2 regions of the Methylobacillus draconifructus genome follow, and region 2 is predicted to be linked to the other one. Evidence: riboswitches for the same ligand, from Rfam matches in the RefSeq annotation. Region 2 holds a riboswitch; the other holds the start of a gene.
What was found. Region 2 has a riboswitch for cobalamin ahead of ACJSDX_RS09215 (TonB-dependent receptor domain-containing protein). Riboswitches for the same ligand answer to the same signal wherever they lie in the genome.

Region 1 (9,934 bases), on a different contig from region 2:
CGCTCAGCCTTTCCGCGCAGGTATCGCGGATGATGCGCGCAAGATCCTGCGTGTAGGGCCTTGCCATGACGTCCGGCATGCCGAGCGCATGCAGCTCGGACCAAAGCCCCTTGCGGCCGATGGGCTTCGCAATCACGTACTCATGCTCCACGTAGCTCTGTATGCCCCAGTTGGGCAGGGCGGCAATGCCGCGGCGGCTGGCGACCAATTGCATGATGGCGATGGTGAGCTCGCTGGTGCGGCGGCTGAATTCGATATTGGCAGGTTTGAGCACCTGGCGGATGACGTCGATGCGCTCTTCCGGCACGGGGTAGGTGATCAGGGTTTGTCCCGCGAAGTCTTCCGCCATCAGGCGCGGCTTGTTGCGCAGCTCGTGCTCGGGCGGCAACACCCCCATGATCTCGAACTTGAATAGCGGAATCGCGCCGAGTTCGCGCTGTTTCTCCGGCAGGCTGCCGATCACGAGATCGGCCTTGCCGTCGTGCAGCAAGTGCCAGGGATCGCTATGGAAACCGGCCACCAAATCCAGCTCGACTTCCGGCCAGGCGCGGCGGAAGGCGTCCATTACCGGGGTGAGCCAGTCGAAGCAGGTGTGGCACTCCAGCACGATCCTCAACTCCCCCGATTGGTCGCTCTTGAGGCGGATCAGGTCGCGCTCGGCCTTTTCCTGTGCCTCCAGCATTTCCTTTGCCAATGCCAGCAACCGTTCCCCGGCGGGCGTGAAGCGGATGCCGTGCGCGGTGCGCTGGAACAGGGTGGTGTCGTAATGTTTCTCCAACACGCGGATCTGGTGCGAGAGCGCGGATTGCGTGAGGAAGACCCGCTCTGCGGCATGGGCCAGTTTTCCAGTGTCGGCAATCGCGATCAAGGATTTCAGGTGGCGGATTTCCAGCATAAGAAGCTTGGATAGATATGAAATGAATTCAATTTTACCAAAAAAACTTTCGCTTTTTTAAATTGCTTGCCTGCCGGAAAATTCGCGGTTTCGTTAAAAATTCAAGCAAGGCATTGGGTATGGCAAGCGCACATATTCTCGGGTATCCGCGCATCGGTGAAAAACGTGCGCTCAAATACGCCCTGGAGGCGTTCTGGAAGGGCGACCTGACTGCGGCGGGATTGCAGGAAATAGGCAAGGGTCTGCGGGAGCGGCATTGGAGCAAGCAAAAGCGGCTGGACTTCATCACCGCAGGGGATTTCTCATTTTACGACCACGTGCTCGACCATGCGGTGATGTTCGGCGCGATTCCCAGAAGATTTGGCTTTCAGGGCGTTTTATCCGAACATGACTATTTTGCGCTGGCGCGCGGCAATGCCGTCCAACCGGCCATGAAAACCGCCAGGTGGTTCGATACCGACTACCACTATATCGTGCCGGAGCTCGATGCGGATACCAGCTTCACGATCAACGCCCATGAATTCCTGAGCCAGCTCGACGAAGCGCAGGCGCGTTCCATGCCGGTCAAGGCGGCGTTGCTGGGGCCTGTCAGCCTGCTGTATTTGAGCGGCGCGGATGGCTGCGACCGTTTGCAGCTGCTGGATAGGCTGGCGGAACAGTATGCGCATTTGCTGAAGGAGCTGTACCACCGCAAGATTGCCTGCCTGCAGCTTGAAGAGCCCATTCTAGCCTTGGACCTGGATGATGCATGGCTGGGCGCTTTCGAACGCGCATATGCCTGGTTCCGCACGCAGCGGCCGGCGATATTGCTCGGCACCTATTTCGGCAATGTCGCCCGCTATCAAGGCTTTGTCACGCATTTGCCAGTGGACGGCATTCATCTCGACCTGGTCAGTGCGCCTGAGCAATTGGCGCCATGGCTCAATGCCTTGCCTGGGCATTGGATATTGTCCGCCGGCATCGTGGACGGCCGTGGCATTTTGCGCAATGACCTGAGGCAGAGCCTCGGTCTGTTGCAGCCATTGGCGCATAAGCTCGGCGACAGGCTTTGGGTAGCCCCCAGCTGTTCCTTGCTGCATGTGCCGGCGACGCTGGCGCATGAGCAGGCGATGGATGCGGCAACCAGGTCCTGCCTGGCCTTTGCCGATGAAAAGATTGCCGAGGTGGTCGCGCTGGCGCGCGGCCTGAATGAAGGCGAGGCCAGTATTGCCGAAGATTTGCTGGTCTCCGACGCCGCTGTGCGGTTGCGTCACGCTTGTTGCGTGAAGGCCGATGACAATCTGACTGTCCTGGTAGCCCGTAAACCGGTGGCTTGAAAAGGGTGTAGCGCTGGATTGTTAGGATGAAGGCAAGTGCGCCTGTAGCAGCGCCGAGATGTCTTCCCGGCTTTCCGGGCGCACCACGCGCCCGACTTCCGTCCCACCCCGCAACAGGATCAAGGTAGGCCATAACTTCACCTTGAAGCTGCGGCCCAGCCGCCTGCCTCTGCCGTCCTCGATGCGTTCGTGACGCAGGGCGGGGAATTGCCGTAATGCCGCGCTGAGCGAAGGCTGCGCCGCCTGGCAAAAGCCGCACCAGCTGGCGCCGAACTCCAGCAACAACCATCCCGGCGTTGCATCGATATCGTCGCGGCTTGGTTCTGGATTCAGGGCTGGTTTCATTATCTGGCTTGGCGGAACTTGCGTTTCATGATAGGGGATTGTGGCATGGTGGCCGTGTCCATGAATGACCAAAATCCGAGTAAAAAATTCGCAAAAAAATTCCCCTTAAAAATCCTGCATATATCTCAAAAAAACAATATCTAGTGTTTTTGAGTGTACACAAGCACATTTTATTGCGCTATAGTCCATCCCATCTACGGTGTTCGACGGTTGTTCGATTGAGTCGGAAAAAGGGAATGCGGTCGCAGGGCGGTGCCTTGCCAAGCCGCAGCTGCCCCCGCAACTGTAACCAGTGAGTGGCATGCCAACAAGGGTCACTGGGCCTGAAAGTGTGAGGCCCGGGAAGACAGGCCGGTCATGTGGACCTGGGAGCCAGGAAACCTGCCGTAGATCATTTTCATAACGTTTGAGGCGGGGTGTCCTCGGCCGGATAGGGTATTGCGCTGATGCGTCGGCGCCTTGCCCGTCATGCTGCTTTGTGATTGTTGCTCGGTTGCCTCGGCAATCGATGCGTGGTCATGAGGATGCCTTGCTTCCTGACAGGGAGCCTTAGATGACAAAGTATGAATCCATGAATGCCACCAAGCGGGATGGTCGCCGGGAACCGATCAACCTGGACAAGATCCATCGCGTGATCGATTGGGCGGCGCAGGGACTGGACAACGTATCGGTATCGCAGGTCGAGCTGAAATCGCATATCCAGTTCTACGACGGGATTCGTACCGACGTCATCCATGAAACCATCATCAAGTCCGCCGCGGACTTAATCTCCGAGGATACGCCGGATTACCAGTACCTGGCGGCGCGCCTGTCGATTTTCCACCTACGCAAGATTGCCTACGGCCAGTTCGAGCCGCCGCACTTGTTCGACCACGTCACCAAGCTCACCGAGATGGGCAAGTACGACCAGCATCTCCTCGCCGACTATAGCCGTGAAGAGTTCAACGAGCTCAACGACCATATCGACCACTGGCGCGACATGAATTTCTCCTACGCCGCCGTGAAGCAGCTGGAAGGCAAATACCTGGTGCAGAACCGGGTGACCAAGAAAATCTACGAAAGCCCGCAGTTCCTCTATATCCTGGTGGCGATGAGCCTGTTCGCCAAGTACGAGGGCAAGGCGCGCCTGGAATACATCAAGCGTTTCTACGATGCGGTGTCCACTTTCAAGATTTCCCTGCCTACGCCCATCATGTCCGGCGTGCGCACGCCGACGCGCCAGTTCAGCTCCTGCGTGTTGATCGAGTGCGACGACAGCCTGGACAGCATCAACGCCACCACCAGCGCGATCGTGAAATACGTCTCGCAACGCGCGGGCATTGGCGTCAACGCGGGCCGCATCCGCGCGCTGGGCAGCGAGATCCGCGGCGGCGAGGCGCAGCATACCGGCTGCCTGCCGTTCTACAAGTTGTTCCAGGCGGCGGTGAAGTCCTGCTCGCAGGGCGGCGTGCGCGGCGGTGCGGCGACCTTGTTCTATCCCTTGTGGCACCTGGAAGTCGAATCGCTGCTGGTGCTCAAGAACAACCGCGGCGTCGAGGAAAACCGCGTGCGCCACCTAGACTACGGCGTGCAGATCAACCGCCTGCTGTACCAGCGCCTGATCAAGGGCGGCGACATCACGCTGTTCTCGCCGCACGACGTGCCCGGCCTCTATGACGCCTTCTTCGCCGACCAGGACGAGTTCGAGCGCCTGTATACGCAATACGAGGCGGACGACAGCCTCCGCAAGCGCACGCTGCCGGCAGTGGACCTATTCTCGCTCCTGATGCAGGAGCGGGCGGGCACGGGCCGCATCTATATCCAGAACGTCGACCATTGCAATACCCACAGCCCGTTTAACCCCAAGCTGGCCCCGGTGCGCCAATCCAACCTGTGCATGGAAATTGCGCTGCCGACGCACCCGCTCGAGGATATCAACGACGAGAACGGCGAGATCGCATTGTGCACCTTGTCCGCGTTCAACCTCGGCGCGCTTGAAAGCCTCGACGAACTGGAAGGGCTGGCCGATCTCGTCGTGCGTGCATTGGACGCCTTGCTCGAATACCAGGATTACCCGGTCAAGGCCGCGCTCAACGCTACCGACAAGCGCCGCTCGCTGGGCGTGGGCGTGATCAACTACGCCTATTACCTCGCCAAGAACGGCACCGGCTACACCGACGATGCGGCGCTAGGGCTGACCCACCGCACCTTCGAGGCGATCCAGTACTACCTGTTGAAGGCCTCGGTGCAGCTCGCGCGCGAGTTCGGCCCTTGCGGCGCGTTCAATGAAACCACTTATTCGCAAGGCCTGCTGCCCATCGACACCTACAAGAAGGACCTCGATGCGGTGTGCCAGGAAGCATTGCAACTGGACTGGGAGCAACTGCGCAAGGACATCGTCGCGCACGGCTTGCGCAATTCCACCCTGACCGCGCTGATGCCTTCCGAGACCTCCAGCCAGATCGCCAACGCCACCAACGGCATCGAGCCGCCGCGCGGCCTGGTGTCGGTCAAGCAGTCCAAGGACGGCATCCTGCGCCAGGTGGTGCCTGAGATCGAGCGCCTGCGCAACCAGTACCAGCTGCTGTGGTCATTGCCCAACAACGACGGCTACCTCAAGCTGGTGGGCATCATGCAGAAATTCGTCGATCAGTCGATTTCCTCCAACACCAATTACGATCCCAAGCGCTTCGAAGGCGGCAAGGTGCCGATGAAGCAATTGCTCAAGGACCTGCTGCAAGCCTACAAGCTGGGCGTGAAGACCCTGTACTACCACAACACCCGCGATGGCGCGAGCGAAGGCGGCGATGCTGGGGACGACGGCTGCGAAAGCGGCGCGTGCAAAATCTAGGCAACGGGACTAATTAATGGCTAACAAAACTAAGCGAAGCGCTCCTGGCTAGGCGCTCTGCCGCAGGCAGTACAATGAGTACGACAAGGCAGGGCAACAAAGCCAGGAGAGTTTTGTTAGCCGTTCTAAATAGAGCAGGGCGGCCATGCGCCGCCCTGACGGGATATATCGGGACAAGTCATGGCATACAGCATTTTTTCCAAGGTCGACAACGAACAACTGAAAGAGCCGATGTTCTTCGGGCAGCCGGTCAACGTGGCGCGTTACGACCAGCAGAAATATCCGGTGTTCGAAAAGCTGATCGAAAAGCAGCTTTCCTTCTTCTGGCGTCCGGAAGAGGTGGACGTGTCGCAGGACCGCATCGACTACCAGGGCCTGCCCGACCATGAGAAGCACATCTTCATCAGCAACCTGAAATACCAGACGCTGCTGGACTCCATCCAGGGCCGCAGTCCCAACGTCGCCTTGTTGCCGCTGGTGTCGCTGCCGGAGCTGGAAACCTGGGTCGAGACCTGGGCGTTTTCGGAAACCATCCATTCGCGCTCCTACACCCACATCATCCGCAACATCGTCTCCGACCCGGCGCTGATCTTCGACGATATCGTGCGCAACGAGAACATCGTCGCGCGGGCGAGCGATATTTCCGCCTATTACGATGACCTGATCCATTACACCATGCTGTATTCGCAATTGGGCGAGGGCGACCACGTCATTAACGGCGAGACCAAGACCGTCAACCTGCGCGAGTTGAAGAAGCTGCTGTACCTGTGCCTGATGAGCGTCAATATCCTGGAGGCGATCCGCTTCTATGTCAGCTTTGCCTGCTCGTTTGCATTCGCCGAGCGCAAGGTGATGGAAGGCAATGCCAAGATCATCCGCCTGATCGCGCGCGACGAGGCGCTGCACCTCACCGGCACCCAGCATATGCTCAACATCATGCGCAGCGGGCAGGACGACCCCGAGTTCGCCGGTATCGCCAGCGAACTGCAGGACGAATGCTTTGAGATGTTCAAGCGCGCGGCGGAGCAGGAGAAGAAATGGGCCGACTATTTGTTCAAGGACGGCTCCATGATCGGCCTCAACCGCGACATCCTCTGCCAGTACGTGGAATACATCACCAACAACCGCATGGCCTCGGTCGGTTTGCCTGCCGCGTTCCCCAATGCCAAGAGCAACCCCATCCCCTGGATCAATACCTGGCTGGCGTCCGATACGGTGCAGGTCGCTCCGCAGGAAGTAGAGCTGAGCTCCTACCTCATCGGCCAGATCGATTCCGAGGTCAGCTCCGACGATCTCGGCGACTTCGAGCTTTGAGCACGGTCCGCACCCAGCACACCAGCTTTAGCCTCATCCCCCAAGAAACCCTGCTCGACGGTCTCGAACGTACCGGCCACGAAGTGGAGTACCAGTGCAGGGGAGGCTATTGCGGCATGTGCCGGGTGCGCCTGCTGGACGGCGAGGTGCAATACCTCGAGCAACCATTGGCATTCGTTGCCGCCGACGAAATCCTGCCATGCTGTTGCGTGCCCCGGTCGGATGTCAGGGTGGATTGCGAACTCAGGCCCGAACTGCGGGATTGGCAAGGGCAGGAAGACATGTTCCCCGTGCAGCAGCCGCTTTTCGCCGATGCGTTGCCTCTACCGGAGCGGCCTCCTGCGAAGAAAGCGCGTAGAAAAAGAACCACCAAATCCGCTGCATCGGCAAGCAATTTATCTTTATTCTAAAAGTTGTTGTTTTTTTGCCGAACTCATCAGTACAAAAGTGTAAATAAAATGTAACAATTATTATTTCCTAATGCTGTTGAGAATGATTTTTAATAAAATCGCTGCTTTTCTTTCGTCAGGGAAAAGCAATGAAGCAAACTCCAATATTGGCAGTCCAGAAGCCAAAGCTTGTGTATCTCGTGGTCGGCGCATTGTTCGCAATGCCTGCCATCGCAGCGGATAGCGATAGTTCGGTATTACCAGAAGTAGCCGTCGTCGGCGCCAAGGCTGGCGATGAAAGCGGCAGCTATGTCGCCAAGAAGACCAAAAGTTCAACCAAGACCGATACGCCCGTTGTAGAAACGCCGCAATCCATTTCGATTGTCGATCGCAAGGAACTGGACGACCGTAATGCGCAGACCTTGAACGAGGCAGTTGCATACACTGCAGGCGTGAGATCCGAGGTCGGCGGTATGGATAGCCGAGCCGACAGTTATTCCATTCGCGGTATCAAGGGCGGTATGGAAGCCGATGCCGGCATTTCCAACCTATTCCAGGACGGCCTCAAAGTACCCGCTGGCGGCATGTGGAACCGTGCCAGTTTCGACAACTTCGGTTTGGAGCGTATAGAAGTGCTCAAAGGACCATCGGCCGCCGTGTACGGACAGATTACTCCCGGCGGCATGATCAATCTTGTCAGCAAACGGCCAACGGCAAACCAGGTCAACGAAGTGCGTTTGCAAGGCGGCAGCTTCGATCAATACAAAGCAGCATTCGATATCGGCGGCAGCCTCGCTGACGATCAGTCGGTTTTGTTCAGGCTGGTGGGTTCGTTCAATGATGGTGGTTCCCAGATCAAACATAACGATTTGCAACGGACCTACTTCGCACCAAGTCTGCTCTGGCAGATTTCGGACAAGACTAGCCTGACATTGTTGGCACAGTATCAACGTGACAAGGGAGGAGCAACTTTCCAGTTCCTGCCATATTACGGCACGGTGGCATTCAACTCTGCGATTGGCGGCCGTCTCGATCGCGATACGTTCTATGGTGACAAGGACTGGAATACTTATGATCGTGAACAGTCTACGGTAGGCTGGGAATTCGACCATCGTTTCAATGATACATGGCAGTTCCGCCAGAATTTGCGATATACAAGTATTGAGAATACCTATAAGTCGGTAATTGGTGGAAGAAATGATGGCTCTAATGGATTACTTCAGCGTCGGTCTACTTTGGGTGAAGGTAAGTCTGATGGCGTAGCGGTTGATAATCAGTTGCAAGCCGATTTTGCGACCGGAGAATTGCAGCACACGGTGTTACTCGGATTGGATGCGCAACGGTTCAGTTGGAAGAATGAACGTTCTAATGGTACTGCAACTGATATTTCCCTGTTGAATCCAAGATATACCAGTGCGGGTGACTATGCGATGACATTGGGTTGGTCTCAGGATGTAGATCAAAAGCAAACAGGCGCTTATATTCAAGAGCAGGCTGCATTGGGCAACTGGCGCTTCAGTCTGGGCGGTCGCTACGACTACTTCGACAATACGATGTTCAATGCCGTCAATGGTCGTCGATTTGCTTATAATGATCATGCGTTTACATGGCGTACTGGCGCAGTTTATCAATTCGATAATGGCATTGCTCCGTTCGTCAGTTATTCCACTTCGTTCGATCCAGGCATGTTAGGCGTTGCAATGCTGAACGATGCAGATGTGAAGCCTGTAAAAGGTAAGCAGTACGAAGCAGGCGTGAAATACCAGCCACCAGGCAGCAATAGCTTGATCACTGCTTCTGTATATGAGTTGACGCAGGATAATCGGGTAGTGACGGCTGGTGTCCCTAATACAATTGTTTGCCCAGATGCAACCGGGAATACGTGTTATACGCAGGTCGATGCGAGGATACGTGGTTTCGAGCTGGAAGGTAAAGCTGCTGTTACCGATAATCTGAGCTTACTCGGTAGCTATACCTATATGGATAGTGAAATTACCAGTAACAACAGTTTGACCGAAAGCAAAGGCGCGGCTATTCCTCAAGTTGCCAAGCACATGTCTTCATTGTGGGCAAATTACGTTTTTACTACTGGTTATTTGGATGGTTTAAGCGTAGGACTAGGCGCTCGCTACGTTGGTGGGAGTTATGGTGTCGCCCGTGCTGCAGGGCCAGCAGATAATCTTTATCTGCATACCGATGCATATACGACTTATGATGCTGCACTACGATATAACCTGAAGTCATTGGGATATGCTGGCGCCGAGTTTGCAATCAATGCCAGCAACCTGACGGATAGGTTGTATGTGACTACTTGTACAGGTTCAACTGCTTGCTACTACGGTTCAGGCCGTGTAGTCAACGCTACCCTGAAGTACAACTGGTAATTTGATCCAGGGCGATTGTCCGCGATGAGCGGGCAATCGCTTTTTTATGGATGAATAATGTGAAGCTGAATCCGATTTTATTTACAGGCCTCTTGTATTTATGGGCAATGCAGCCTGGTGCCAGTATTGCGGAAGAGAATAGTGCTTGGCGGGAAGCGACTTTGCCGATAGCCCAGCAGCAGGATATCCGTTCGTCAGCGACAGGCAAGACTTACCGTATTTTTATTTCCAAGCCCATGTCTGAACCGCCTGCCGGCGGCTTCCCCGTGATTTATGTGCTGGATGGGAATGCATTATTTTATCCGGTTTCCATGCTGGTACATGGGCAGTCCCAACGGCGCGATGCGACCGGCATAGTGCCGGCAGTGGTGGTGGGGATCGGTTACCCGACGCAGGCAATGCTGGATGAGGTATCCCGCGCTGAGGATTTGACGCCGCCAGCACCCGACTTATCCAATACC
Region 2 (9,934 bases):
CTCGCGGACATCCTGGTCATGCAGGCGGCCGAGCAGTTCATAAAGCACGCCTTCGCGCAGGGCACTGTTCGCCGTTGTCATGCGTTCGATCTTGAGGGCGTCGAATGCCGCCGTCATGATGGCCAGCCCGCCTGGCAGCACCGCCGCGCGGTCGGCACTCAAGCCAGGCAAGTCGATCTTTTTGATGTCCTTGACCTTGATCAATTGCTCGCGCAGAAACTCCAGGCCCTCCCTGGTAATTTCGCCTTCGCTCAAGCCGCTCAGGCGGATGATCTCGCCCAAGGCCTTGGCCGTCCCGGACGAGCCGACCGCTTCGTCCCAGCCTTCCGCAATGAAATGCTTACGTATGCTCTGGATTTCCGCGGCAGCGGCAATGCGTGCGCGCTCGAATGCATTTTCCGTCAGTTTGCCGTCAGGAAAATAGCGCAGGCTGTAGCTCACACAGCCCATATACAGGCTTTCCATTTCGATGGGATCGATACCCTGCCCGATGATGAACTCGGTAGAGCCACCGCCGATGTCGATCACCAGGCGCTTGTGCGTGGCAGGGGGCAGGCTGTGGCTGACGCCGACGAAAATCATGCGCGCTTCTTCACGGCCTGCGATGATTTCGATGGGGAATCCGAGCGCGGCCTGCGCTTCTTCCATCAGGTTGGGTGCATTGCGCGCAACGCGGAAGGTATTGGTGGCAACCGCACGCACCGCCTGCACAGGCAATCCACGCAGGCGCTCGCCAAAACGCTTGAGACAGTCAATTGCCCGTTGCTGGGCATCGGCACTGAGGTTGTTCTTCGCATCCAGCCCCGCGCCCAGGCGGACGGCTTCACGCAAGGAGTCATGGAAAATGAGGTGGCCGTCTGCAACCCGTGCGAGCTGCAGACGGAAACTGTTGGAACCCAGATCGACTGCCGCGATCTCAGGAAAATCCGATTTTTTGGTAGGCAAGTTCGACCTTCTTGTAAAACGCTAAACCGTTTGCCGCCATCGCGGCGGCTGACATCAGGGTTCCTGAGCTTCGCGCTCCATCTCCTGCACCGTGGTATGGCGTACGTCCTTACCTTTTACCATGTAGATCACGTATTCGGCAATATTCTTGGCATGGTCGCCGATGCGTTCGATGGCCTTGGCGACGAACAGGACTTCCAGCGACATGGAAATGGTGCGCGGGTCTTCCAGCATGAAGGTGATCAGCTGGCGCATCGCGGCACGGAACTGCTCGTCCACCTGCTCGTCCTGGCGTGCCACGTCCACGGTCTTGGTCACATCCAGGCGCGCAAAGGCGTCCAGCGCGGTGCGCAGCATTTCGCGCACATGGCCGACCATGGTCTTGATCTCGTTGAATCGCGGCGTATAGAGGCGGCCGGACTCGGACACTTTCTGCGCCACGCGGGCAATCTTGGTCGCCTCGTCGCCGATTCGCTCCAGGTCGGTAATGGTCTTGACCACCATCATGATCATGCGCAGGTCGCCCGCGGCAGGCTGGCGGCGGGCGATGATGTGGCTGCAGTCCTCGTCCACCTGTACTTCAAGCGCATTCACCTTGTGGTCATTCGCAATCACCTTGTCGGCCAAGGTGAGGTTGACAGTCACCAGGGCTTCCAGCGCATTGACGATTTGCTGCTCGACCAAACCGCCCATTTCGAGCACTTTTGCACGGACTGATTCCAGCTCGGCATCGTATTGCTTGTATGTATGTTCAAATTGCATAACGCGATCCCTTCCGTGATTGAAACTGACCGGACTGCGCTAGTTCCGGCCAGTGTTTTGAGTCAACGTTGTAGTGTAATTGCCGATTATGACAATTTCATGTTGAACTGGCGCGTGTCGATTACTTGGCGGTCAATGTCTTGACGCCGTCCGCTGTCGCCAGCAGCAGCACATTGGCTGGACGGGAAGCGAACAGGCCGTTGGTCACGACGCCGACGATGGCGTTGATCCTGGTTTCCAGCTCCACCGGGTCGGCGATGGTCAGGCCGTGCACGTCCAGGATCACGTTGCCGTTGTCAGTGGTGAAGTCGCGCAGCTTGGGCTGGCCGCCCAGCTTCACCAGCTCGCGCGCCACGTGCTCTCGCGCCATCGGGATCACCTCGACGGGCAGCGGGAACTTGCCCAGCACGGGCACCAGCTTGCTCTGGTCGCAGATACAGATGAAGTCCTTGGCACAGGCAGCCACGATCTTCTCGCGTGTCAGCGCGCCGCCGCCACCCTTGAGCATGTGCATCTGCTCGGTGATTTCGTCCGCGCCGTCGACGTAGATTTCCATGCCGTCCACGTCGTTGAGGTCGAACACTTCGATGCCATGGCCGCGCAGGCGCTGGGCAGTCGCTTCGGAGCTGGCGACGGCGCCGTCGATGCGGTCCTTGACCTTGGCCAGCTCATCGATAAAGAAATTGGCCGTGGAGCCCGTGCCCACGCCGATGATGCCGCTCTTCACATACTCGACGGCCGCCTTGGCAACCTGTTGCTTCAATTCGTCTTGTGTAGCCATTTATTTAAACCTTTTGCTTATTTGTGACCAAATCGGGGCTTGCAAACGCTGTATGAGCCAGCGCAACATTTTGCAGGCCCCGTGTTTTCTTTATAATTCAGGTTCTTTGTGAACCAAACCCCTCAATCATACACTGCCGCACTATACAGTGCAGCCCTGGACAGCGTCCCCAATGAAAATCGATTACCTGCAGAAAATCAAATCCGCCCGCGTTTACGATGTCGCGAGCAAGACCCCGTTGGACCTGCTTCCCAACATTTCCCGACGCATCCACAACCAGGTACTGCTCAAACGCGAGGACATGCAGCCCGTGTTTTCATTCAAGCTGCGCGGCGCCTATAACAAGATGGCGCAGCTTTCCACCGAGGCATTGTCGCGCGGCGTGATCACCGCTTCGGCAGGCAACCATGCGCAGGGCGTAGCCCTGGCCGCCAAGAATGCAGGCTGCCGCGCCGTCATCGTCATGCCGGTCACCACGCCCGGCATCAAGGTCGATGCCGTGCGCAACCGCGGCGCCGAAGTGGTGCTGGCTGGCGAATCCTACACGGATTCGTACAACCATGCGCTGAAGCTCATGAATGAGCATCAGCTCACGTTCGTCCACCCTTTCGACGACCCGGACGTGATCGCGGGACAAGGCACCGTGGCGGTGGAGATATTGCAGGACAACCCCGGCCCTATCGAGGCCGTTTTCTGCCCAGTCGGCGGCGGCGGCCTCATCGCCGGCGTGGCTGCCTATATCAAGGCGGTACGCCCCGAGATCAGGATCATCGGCGTCGAGGTCAACGACGCCAATGCGATGACGGTTTCGCTGCAACGAGGCGAACGGGTCACATTGGACCAGGTCGGCCTGTTTGCGGACGGCAAGGCGGTCAAGCTGGTCGGCGAAGAGACTTTCCGCCTGTGCCAGCAATATGTCGACGACATGATCCTGGTCGACAACGACGCCATCTGCGCGGCCATCAAGGACGTATTCGAGGATACGCGCGCTATCCTCGAGCCGACGGGCGCCCTGGCGCTGGCCGGCCTCAAGGCCTATGCCCAGCAGCACAACCTGCAAGACAAGACATTGGTGGCGGTCGCCTCGGGCGCTAACATGAGCTTCGACCGCCTGCGCTTCGTCGCCGAACGCGCGGAAATCGGCGAGAAGCGCGAAGCGGTGCTGGCCGTGACCATTCCCGAAACTCCAGGCTCATTCAAGAAGTTCTGCCGGCTGATCGGCAACCGCAACATCACCGAGTTCAACTACCGCTATGCCGACGCCACGGCCGCGCATATCTATGTCGGCGTCGCCATTCAGGACCCAAGTGAATCCGGCATGCTGGTCAGGCAATTGCAGGAGCACGGCTTGCCGGCATTGGACTTGAGCGAGAATGAAGTGGCAAAACTGCACCTGCGCCACCTGGTAGGCGGCCATGCGCCGCAGGCCGAGCACGAGCAGGTCTACCGCTTCGAATTCCCGGAAAAACCCGGGGCGCTGATGAACTTCCTCGACAGCATGCGCCACGACTGGAACATCAGCCTGTTCCATTACCGCAACCATGGCGCGGATTTCGGCAGGGTGCTGGTCGGCATGCAGGTGCCGCCCGGCGAGGAACAGGCATTCACCGATTTCCTGCAGAACCTGGGCTACCCGTACTGGGAGGAAAGCAACAACCCGGCTTACAAACTGTTCCTCGGCTAAGTTCCGACACCCAAATGAAAAGCCCGCCGATTGGCGGGCTTTTTGCATATCCTAAGCTTGAATCAGGCTTTGTCAGCCAAAGGCGTGCCGTATGCGGTGATATCGTAATCGGTGAGCTCGTAGCCTAGCTCGCGCACGATCACCTTGAGGCGCTCTTCGATGCCGAGGTCATAGAATTCGCGCACTTCACCGGTGCTGGTGCTGACCAGGTGGCCATGGTGCTCTTCGCCGTCGTTCAGCTCATACACGGCCTTGTTGTTGCCCAACTGGCTTTTCTTCAAGAGCCCGGTCTGCTCGAATTGCGCCAATACGCGATACACCGTAGCCAAGCCGAACTCGGAATGCTCGGTGATCAGGATCCGGTATACATCTTCAGCCGCCAGGTGGCGTTGCTCGCTGTTACGGAAGATATCCAGCACCTTGAGACGTGGCAACGTGATTTTCAGGCCACTGTTTCTCAAATCCTGATGCGGATCCACTATTCCGTCTTCTTTTTTCGTTCCCACTATCATCTCCTTAATCAATTGAATCCTGACGCCGCAATAGCATATCACGCATTGCGATGATGCCAAGCATCAGGCAAGCAGTTTCATGATGAACTCCCAGTCCCTGGGGTCCACCGGCGTAATCGAGAGCCGGTTGCCGCGTTGCAGGATGCGCAGGTTCTGCAGCTCCGGCGTTTCACGCAATTCTTTCAAGCTCAACAAGCGCGTCTTGCGCACCAGCTTCACATCCACATTGAACCAGCGCGGATTCTCGGGCGTCGCCTTAGGATCATAGTACTTATGGCCCTCGATAAACTGCAGGCGGTCGGGATAAGCCAGCTTGCTGACTTCGGCAATGCCCACGATGCCAGGCTCCGCACAATTGGAATGATAGAACAATACGCCATCGCCGACCTTCATCTGGTCTCGCATGAAGTTGCGCGCCTGGTAATTGCGCACCCCGTACCAATCTACAGTTTGGCCTGGAAAGGCAGCCAGGTCATCGATCGACACATCGGACGGCTCGGATTTCATCAACCAGTAACGCATGAAATTCTCAAATCAACACAGATTCCGTATCATAACCCGAGTCGCATTCAAATTCAGAATCTCCAGCATGGCCCGCAACGTCCTTGGCACCACATTACAACCTTGCAGTATGGACCCGATCACGGGCTTCACCCGCAACGGCAGCTGTGAAACCGGACCCGAAGACATCGGCAGCCATACCGTGTGCGCCATGATGACCGAGGAATTCCTCGCATTCTCGCTCTCCAGGGGCAACGACCTCAGTACGCCGCGGCCGGAATACGGCTTCCCCGGGCTGGCGCCGGGCGAGCGCTGGTGCCTGTGCGCATCGCGCTGGCACGAAGCTGCCGAGGCAGGCTATGCCCCGCCAGTGGTACTGGAAGCGTCCCACGAGCGTGCATTGGAGATTGTCAGCCTTGCCGACCTGGAATACAACGCCTTGAGATAAGGGCCTGCCCATGAGGCGTGACAACTGAATGGAGTTCCCCGCAAATGCCATCCGGACCGGCATCCTGAACCTGTACGGTTCAAGTGGTAACGACCTAAAGCTACGTTAGGTACACCCGCATCGGAGCGCGCACACTGTTACTTAACAGACCGAAACCAAAGCCAAATTTATGGTTCAAGGAATCTATGGCCCGAACAGCACCGCAGGGAACAAAGGGAAGAAGCCGGGATCCGTCAGGCCTCTGAAAACTTGTGGCAGTTGAACTGTCTTGGATTAAAAAACCGCTTTAAAACAGCTGGTTTTGATCGTCGCCGACGACAGTGTCAATCTGCTCCTGCATGGAAGCAATTCTACGCTTGAAATCGCCAATGTCAAAACCGCCGGCATCGGTCGTCAATAGCTCATGCGCGATATTGAGCGCCGCCATGATGGCAATCTTCTCGGCACCCACCACCTTACCGGTGTCGCGGATTTCGCGCATTTTCTTGTCGAGATAATCGACCGAGCGCAACAAGGCCTCGCGCTCGTCGTCGGAACACGCGATCGTCAGCTCGCGCCCCATGATGCTGACATCGACGCCGCGCACGCTGCTCATACGGTTCCCTCCGGAAGACGCTCGATCAGGGCCTGCAGCTTCTGGCTGGCAAGCTCCATGTTTTCCTTCATCTGCTTGTTGTCATCCTGGGAGCGCACAAGCTCCTGACGGAGCTCAAGATTTTCAGCCCGCAACAATTGGCATAGGGATATCAACTGCGCGAGCTTTTCTTCCAACGTGATCAAATCAGCATTCATGGCGCCACTATAATTGCAAAATCAGCACATGGTCAACTGCACCCAAGAATTTATGGCATGTTTACAATATCTTATATTGAAAACTTATTTCACCGCATAAAGAGCGAATCATTTATAATCAATAGCAAGTTTTGAGGTGTCCTTGGCCTGTTCATGGCGCAAGGGTGAAACTGGGAAACAGGTGCGTGGCATCCCGACGATGCGATCCACAATGCCTGTGCTGCCCCCGCAACGGTAAGCAAGCCGGTATGCCAACATGCCACTGTGAGAAGTTTTCATGGGAAGGCGGCATATCACTGATCTTGCAAGCCCGGAGACCGGCCTGAAGACGACTAGGAAGTGCTGCGGGGATGCGGCTGACCGATGACCATCCGGCGACGGATCATGCCCCCTGCACACTCTCATTCGTTACCAGCTCTCGCGGGGCCGCGAGAGCTTTATGGAGTTTGCAGTTTGATGTTCCGATTTTCCCTGGGCACCGCCCTTGCCGCAATCTATTCCCTACCCCTGGCGGCCAATGCTGCCGATCTCCGGCTGGAAGACACTATTGTCACGGCTTCGCGTACTGAACAGAAAAGCAGCGAGGTAATCGGTGATGTATCCGTCATTACAGCCGAGCAAATACAAAAGGCTGGCCAGTCCACGCTGGCAGAGTTACTGGCGATGCAGCCTGGCATCGAAATGAGCAGTAACGGCGGCGTTGGCAAATCGACCAATATCTACATGCGCGGCGCCAACACTACGCACACTCTGATTCTGATTGACGGCGTACGCATCAGCTCTGCCACTACCGGCGAAACTGCCATTCAACACATTCCCCTGAGCCAGATTGATCATGTGGAAATCCTGCGCGGACCGGCCAGCAGCATGTATGGAGCTGACGCCATTGGCGGCGTCATCCAGATATTCACCAAGAAAGGCCAAGGCGCGCCTAAATTCAATGCATCAGTAGGACTCGGCACCTACGGTACGGCAATCGGTGAAGCAGGCGTAAACGGCCGCATAGGCAATACCAGCTACAGCCTGCAAGGCGGCATGACCCATGTGCATGGCATCAATGCCGTTCGCAACAAAAATGTGGTCAGTTATAACGCAGATGCCGATGGTTTTCGCAACCAGAACCTCAGTGCGAACATCAGCCAGCACCTCACGGAAAACCACGAAATTGGGCTGAACATTCTGGTGACCGACAGCCGGAATTTCAATGATGGCGGATCCTCACGCACTACCGCCAGATATGATTACTTCCTTGACCAGACCTTGTCGAGTTATACCCTATTCAGTAAAAACCGTTTCACCGATGCATGGGCCAGCACATTCAGCATTGCAAGAAGCATTGACGATCTATCGTCCTACACCAAGCGTCCGGCATCAACCACCGAAAGCATGATCAAGACCACCCAGGATCAATACATCTGGCACAACATATTGACTACGAAAGCCGGGGTATTCAACATCGGCGTGGAACGGCGGGAGCAGAAAGTCGAATCCAACGCCACGCCCGCCCTGCTGGTGACGGAGCGGGATATCCAATCCTATCTCGCCGGCTGGCAAAGACAATTTGATCAACACCGCGTCCAGATCAACCTGCGCAATGATGACAACTCCCAGTTTGGCAACAAAACCACTGGCAATATCGGCTACGCCTATCAAATCACACCACAGTGGAAAGCCAGCGCCAGCTTTGGCACCGCTTTCGCCGCGCCAACATTCAACCAGCTCTACGCTCCCGCGACCGCGTTCGGTGGCGTGACTTATGCCAGCAATCCCGACCTCAAACCTGAAGAGTCCCGCAACAAGGAAATCGGATTGCAGTATGAAAACGGCCAGCATGCGGCCGGCGTGTTGTATTACCACAATGATATCGACAACCTGATTACCCGCACGGCATCGGGCAACTTCCGGCAAACAGTCAATATCGACCAGGCAAGGTTACGAGGCCTCACATTGAATCTGCGAACATCAATTGCAGGATTTATTATTAGAGCAAATGCTGATTTCCAGCGTCCTGAAGATGCCGGGAATGGTAACCTGCTACCTCGCAGAGCAAAAGAGCATGGGACACTGTCTCTCGCCAAATCATTTGGCGCTTGGGAGTGGGGAAGTGAAATTATCACATCCGGTCATCGTTTCAACGATACGTCCAACACTGAACGCCTCTCCGGCTATACCCTGGTCAACCTATACGGCAACTACCGCATCAACGACGACTGGTCCGTGAATACGCGCGTCAACAACCTGTTCGACCGCAAGTACGAATTGGCAAAGGATTACGGCACGTTTGGCGCCAACCTGTTTGTATCCGTGCGCTATGCGCCTACGCTGTAAATCCTCTGGCGGCTGCGGATTTCGGTTAAAATTCAGTGTTTTTGATCATTGACCCAGCCCCAAGGAAGACAACCATGCTGACACTCAACAAGAATCACCAGATCATGATCGGCCTCGTACTGGCCGCCTTGCTCATCGTGACCCGCGGCCATCATTTCGCCGCGATCAACCACCTGCCCAGCGCATCCTGGGCGGTATTCTTCCTGGCCGGGGTCTATCTGCGCCCGGCCTGGACATTCCCTGCCCTGCTCGGCCTGGCCGCCGCGCTCGATTTCGCCGCCGTGACCTGGGGCGGCGTGGATAATTTCTGCACTTCACCTGCCTACGGTTTCCTGTTGCCTGCCTACGGTACGCTCTGGCTCGGCGGGCGCTGGTTCGCCAAGTACTACCAGTTCGCTTTCAAGAGCCTGGCCACGCTGGCTGCTACCGTGGTCGCCAGCAGCTTCGTCTGCCATCTGTTCTCCAGCGGTGGCTTCTATTTCTTCTCCGGCCGCTATACCGAGCCAACTCTAGCCGAATTCCTGCCGCGTATCGCCAAGTACTACCCATCCTCGTTGGGCACATTGGCGTTTTACGTGGCGACTGCCGTCATCATCCACATCGTGGTGAAGGCGGTATACGCTGATCACAAACGTACCGCATGACCGACCAGGAAAAACCAGACCTCAACCAGCGCCATTCCGAAAGAATGGCGCGCAAGAAAACCGTCATCGACGCCAAGATAGAGGCCGCCCGTATCGAGCGCGGCCTGTTCCTGGTCAATACCGGCAACGGCAAGGGCAAGTCCACCGCCGCCTTCGGCCTACTCGCCCGCGCGCTCGGCCATGGCATGAAAGCCGTGGTGGTGCAGTTCGTCAAGGGCCGTTCCGACACCGGCGAGGAAGCCTTCTTCCGCCACCAGCCCAATGTCAGCTGGCATGTGATGGGCGAAGGCTTCACCTGGGAAACCCAGAACCGCGAGCGCGACGTCGCCGCCGCCCAACAAGGCTGGCAGGCTGCGCAAGCCGCGCTCAGGGATGAAAGCGTGGGTGTCGTCATCCTCGACGAGCTCAACATCGTCCTCAAATACCATTACCTCGACCTGCAGCAAGTGCTGGCCGACATTGCCGCCCGTCCCGCCATGCAGCATGTAGTCGTCACCGGCCGCGCCGCGCAGCCCGAACTCATCGAGCAGGCCGATA

Region 1: linked by a shared signal. The riboswitch ahead of nrdA (class 1a ribonucleoside-diphosphate reductase subunit alpha) and the one ahead of ACJSDX_RS09215 (TonB-dependent receptor domain-containing protein) in region 2 are both predicted to bind cobalamin.

The regions. Positions count from the first base shown of each region.
Region 1 covers NZ_JBJQII010000003.1:109,033-118,966, reverse strand. Annotated here, with positions in the region: gene ACJSDX_RS07030 (LysR family transcriptional regulator) at 1-895, opposite strand, end outside; gene ACJSDX_RS07025 (hypothetical protein) at 1,015-2,211, shown strand; gene ACJSDX_RS07020 (thioredoxin family protein) at 2,233-2,556, opposite strand; cobalamin riboswitch at 2,747-2,959, shown strand; gene nrdA (class 1a ribonucleoside-diphosphate reductase subunit alpha) at 3,110-5,386, shown strand; gene nrdB (class Ia ribonucleoside-diphosphate reductase subunit beta) at 5,567-6,700, shown strand; gene yfaE (class I ribonucleotide reductase maintenance protein YfaE) at 6,697-7,110, shown strand; gene ACJSDX_RS07000 (TonB-dependent siderophore receptor) at 7,239-9,473, shown strand; gene ACJSDX_RS06995 (alpha/beta hydrolase) at 9,581-9,934, shown strand, end outside.
Region 2 covers NZ_JBJQII010000004.1:75,036-84,969, reverse strand. Annotated here, with positions in the region: gene ppx (exopolyphosphatase) at 1-945, opposite strand, end outside; gene phoU (phosphate signaling complex protein PhoU) at 1,000-1,707, opposite strand; gene rpiA (ribose-5-phosphate isomerase RpiA) at 1,829-2,488, opposite strand; gene ilvA (threonine ammonia-lyase, biosynthetic) at 2,661-4,172, shown strand; gene ACJSDX_RS09240 (ferric uptake regulation protein) at 4,235-4,684, opposite strand; gene ACJSDX_RS09235 (EVE domain-containing protein) at 4,748-5,206, opposite strand; gene ACJSDX_RS09230 (DUF2237 family protein) at 5,274-5,633, shown strand; RNA gene ssrS (6S RNA) at 5,665-5,845, opposite strand; gene ACJSDX_RS09225 (cell division protein ZapA) at 5,920-6,228, opposite strand; gene ACJSDX_RS09220 (hypothetical protein) at 6,225-6,425, opposite strand; cobalamin riboswitch at 6,543-6,765, shown strand; gene ACJSDX_RS09215 (TonB-dependent receptor domain-containing protein) at 6,882-8,753, shown strand; gene ACJSDX_RS09210 (hypothetical protein) at 8,828-9,397, shown strand; gene cobO (cob(I)yrinic acid a,c-diamide adenosyltransferase) at 9,394-9,934, shown strand, end outside.